Regions from separate parts of the Bacillus sp. FSL W7-1360 genome, predicted to be linked through region 2. Evidence: riboswitches for the same ligand, from Rfam matches in the RefSeq annotation. Region 2 holds a riboswitch; the other holds the start of a gene.
The links. Region 2 has a riboswitch for thiamine pyrophosphate ahead of thiC (phosphomethylpyrimidine synthase ThiC). Riboswitches for the same ligand answer to the same signal wherever they lie in the genome.
Positions count from the first base shown of each region.

Region 1: linked by a shared signal. The riboswitch ahead of NSQ26_RS05115 (ECF transporter S component) and the one ahead of thiC (phosphomethylpyrimidine synthase ThiC) in region 2 are both predicted to bind thiamine pyrophosphate.

Region 1 covers NZ_CP151950.1:1,016,937-1,019,143, forward strand. The annotation lists gene NSQ26_RS05110 (cation diffusion facilitator family transporter) at 1-863, opposite strand, end outside; TPP riboswitch at 1,102-1,207, shown strand; gene NSQ26_RS05115 (ECF transporter S component) at 1,335-1,934, shown strand; gene NSQ26_RS05120 (ABC transporter ATP-binding protein) at 1,931-2,207, shown strand, end outside.
Region 2 covers NZ_CP151950.1:1,403,283-1,405,489, forward strand. The annotation lists gene thiC (phosphomethylpyrimidine synthase ThiC) at 1-1,127, opposite strand, end outside; TPP riboswitch at 1,299-1,412, opposite strand; gene NSQ26_RS07025 (N-acetyldiaminopimelate deacetylase) at 1,807-2,207, opposite strand, start outside.

The sequences.
Region 1 (2,207 bases), 390 kb from region 2:
TCCGGTTCAATATGCACACTCGTATGATCAATGCCGTGCTTTTGAGAGAGGAGTGATTCAATTTCGTCCGCAATTTCATGGCTATCTTTTACAGTCAACGTTGATTTCACTTCAATGGTTACATCAGCGTGAATCGCGCTACCCACTTGGCGTGCTTTCATCGTCTTTAATGATTGTACATGCTCCAAATCTGCAATTGTTTTTTTGTATGCTGATAAAGAGCTGTCGTCAAATCCATCAGTGAGTGCATGCGTGGCATCACGGAAAATTGTCCAAGCGGTATAACAAATAAGTAAACCAATCACAAAAGCAGTAATAGAATCAATCCACCCTAGCCGAAAGTGGGCAGCGATGATACCGATACAAGCACCCAAACTGACGAGTGCATCGGCTTTGTTGTCCTTTGCGGCAGCCATTAGAGCTTGGCTATTGATCCGTGTCGCGAGCTTTTGGTTGTATCGGTAGACGAGTAGCATAATGATGCTACTGAAGATGGCGACCCATGCGGCAACTAAGCTTGGAGCAACAATCGCTTCGGGATTTAGTAAGCTAGAACTGGCTTCTATTAATACTTGTATGCCAATGGCCGCCATGAGCACTGCTGCGAATAATGCGGCAATATGCTCGGCGCGAAAATGACCGTATGGGTGGTCGTGATCAGGTGGTTTTTGTGAAATACGTAAACCAATTAAAACTGCAATAGAAATAATGATATCAGATGCGTTATTAAAACCGTCGGCAACGAGCGCTTGGGAAAAGAATAAATAACCGATGACAAGCTTTAATGCCGACAAAAAGATGTAGGCAATGATGCTTAACCATGCGCCCGACTCACCTTGACGTAACTCCTCATATCTTTTCATGGAAGAAGACCTCGTTTCATTCTTGTCATATATGTATCGTATCAGACGAAAATCGAGTGGGTCTATAGAAACATGTTTTTCCACTTACATGAATATGGCATAGGCAGAATAATTTTGCATAGGGGAAACTTTTTTTATTTTGACTTCATCAGTATAATCTAGAAGTAAAGGAGATATGCACTTTAGATTTGTACATACCTATGGTATGATGGATATGCGATAATTAATTAATAAAATATGTATCCGCTAGGGGGGCTTTTTGGCTGAGAAAGATGTCTATCGCATCTTGACCCTTGTGACTTGATCTAGGTAATGCTAGCGCAAGGAAGTGGAACCGTTCATAAGAATGAAATTGTGACGTTTTTCTTTCTGTTCATGCATACATAACACCGCAATGTCACAAGAATTTTTAGTACCCCTTGATGTCATCAGCAAGGGTTTTTTGTCATTTGAAAGGAGAGAGTCTTATCAATGAAGAAAAAGCAATTAACATTAACTGATATTATTGTCACAATTATGATTGCCGTTGTTTTTGCGATCGTCTATCGTTTATGGACACCGCTCTATGATATTGTTTCGGTAACGGGGTTACAACTTCACCAATTGATTTATGGAATGTGGTTTATTGCTGGACCACTTGCCATGTTAATCATTCGCAAGCCGGGGATAGCCATTTTAGCTCAAACAGCAGCGTCGGTCGGGTCATTTTTGGCGGGGTCTCCATATGGACCGCTCTCCCTACTCTTATATGGTTTCTTCCAAGGACTTGGGGCAGAATTGGCTTTTGCGATGTTCCGCTACCGTTTGTATCACATGGGTGTGGCCATTTTAGGCGCAATCGGTGCTTCAATTGCATCATTTTCTGTTGACTATTTTAATGATTATTTACTGGATTATACGACATGGAACTTATCAATTCGAGTGATCCTCCGTACGATCAGCGCCATTCTTATTGCCGGTGTGTTTGCGACAGCACTTGTTCGCGCGCTTGAAAAGACCGGTGTTGTCCAGCTCATTCGGCCCGTTTCACAAGCAGATTACGCACGATTAGAGGCGAAAAGGAAACAATGATTGTGGCTGATCCTGTGATTCAGTTAGAAAATATCGTCTTGACTTATCCTCAAAGTGATAACTTGTTGTTTGATGAACTGAGTGTAACCGTGCAAAAAGGGGAGAAAGTGCTCTTGCTCGGCCCAAGCGGGTGCGGAAAATCGACGCTTCTCCAAGTGATGGCGGGGTTGATTCCGCGGGCAGTTGAAGTGCCTTTTAAAAGTGATGTGGCCACAATTCCTGCAGAAGCAGGAATTGTGTTTCAAGATCCTGACAGCCAATTTTGTATGCCCT
Region 2 (2,207 bases):
GTTTCAAGCTCGGCAAACTGCGCTTCGTCGTTCGCATCGGCAATCGAACCTGGACGCAGCCCATCCCCCAACGAAAAAGCAATATCGTATTGCTTCATAATCTCGCAAATCTCTTCAAAGTGCGTATACAAAAAGCTTTCCTGGTGATGATACAAACACCATTGCGCCATAATTGAACCACCACGTGACACAATACCTGTCAATCGCTTTGCTGTCAGCGGCACATAACGCAACAATACACCCGCATGAATCGTGAAATAATCGACCCCTTGCTCTGCTTGCTCAATTAGCGTGTCCCGATACACTTCCCATGTTAAGTCTTCCGCAACACCATTTACTTTCTCTAACGCTTGATAAATTGGCACTGTGCCAACCGGTACCGCGGAATTACGAATGATCCATTCTCGTGTTGTATGAATGTTTTTTCCAGTTGACAAATCCATCATCGTGTCGGCACCCCAACGCGTTGCCCACGTCATCTTTTCTACTTCTTCAGCAATCGACGACGTGACCGCTGAGTTACCAATATTTGCATTGATTTTCACATGAAAATTGCGGCCAATAATCATCGGTTCCGATTCAGGATGATTGATATTGGACGGGATTATCGCCCGTCCTGCTGCAACCTCATCACGCACAAAAGCAGGATCCATATTTTCGCGAATCGCAATGAACTCCATTTCCGGTGTAATGATCCCGTGCCGCGCATAATGGAGCTGTGTGACATTCTTCCCTTTTTTCGCCCGCAATGGCTTCCGCTTCAATCCAGCAAATGCCGCGGGCTCTACAGGTTTTTGTGCACCAAAGCCATTATCTTCTGGTTTGACCCCTCGTCCTTCATACGCCTCCACATCATCACGCTCCAAAATCCACGAACGCCTTAATGCCGGTAAACCTTTCTCGACATCCACATCATACTCCGGATCAGTATACGGGCCACTTGTGTCATACACACGAACAGGATCATTTTCTTCGTCGCCAAATGAACCTGTCGTTGGACTCAATTCAATTTCACGCATTGGCACTTGGATATCCGGTCGCGACCCTTCCACATACACTTTCTTGCTCCCCGAAAAATTTTTCATAATTGACAACATGTCATTCGTTACAGCTGGTGTTTGTTTCATACAACACATCTCCCCTTTTAGACTAAAAATAAAAGGACGAGACCTAGTACCACCACGAGGTAAAAAACATCAATAAAAAGCCGCAATCCTAGAAACGGACCCCGACTCATGTAAGAAGACACGTCTATTTATCACATCACAAGCTAGATAAACACGAGCTTGTAGATGATGTAGACATGATGTAAACTTCCCCACGCTGGTATGATCCAGATCAGGTCCAAAGGGTTTAGAAACCAATTCGTTTCCATCTCAGCCCCAGTAAGGTGGGCTCCCCTAGTTGTTGATAGGTTTATTATAACATAATGAGCGGCGGATGAAAGGGAAATAGATTTCGCAGTTTCATTCCACACACCGCAATATAAGACTCGTCATCGTCGTCAATGATTTCAATATAGTAGCATAGGTTTGACCTGGATATGATTCTAGTAAAATACCCGCATGAATTCGTACTTTTTGATTCATCTCCAATTTACAAAACATATGCTCCTCCCAGCATTGGGATGCTTAATATTGAAAGCGCTACCATATGATCCGAAACCAAAATATAAACAACACACCACGTCTTCATCATCATGATAAATTAATATAAACGACCGTGTCAACAGTAATTAATGAAATTTTCTCATCTAGTTAATACTGAAAACAGAAATTTCAAGGAGCTGCTCTAACAGCCCCCTGCTCACTTCCCTCTCAATTCCAAGAACCCCGTCATATGCCGAATCGCCACCTCAATCGCCTCTTCTTTTGGCGCAAGTCGCACATCATGTAAACCGTACGGGCTATCGACGCCGAGCCAAAACATCAAACCTGGTATTTCATTTAAAAAGTAGCCAAAATCTTCACCCGTCATTGCTTCAGTTGCCTCGTGATACGTCATCTGCGCTGCCGATTCGGTAAAGGAGCGAAAATCACTCACGAGTGTTGCATCATTGTGCACGCCGCAATAATTGGCCCCATAATCAATCATCATTTTGCATTCGAAAGCCGCTTCCACACCTTTTGTCAATGCTTCAATCCGCGCTTTCACCGTCTCCATTGCCTCTTCTGATAGTGTGCGGATCGTCCCCTCGATCCGCGCGG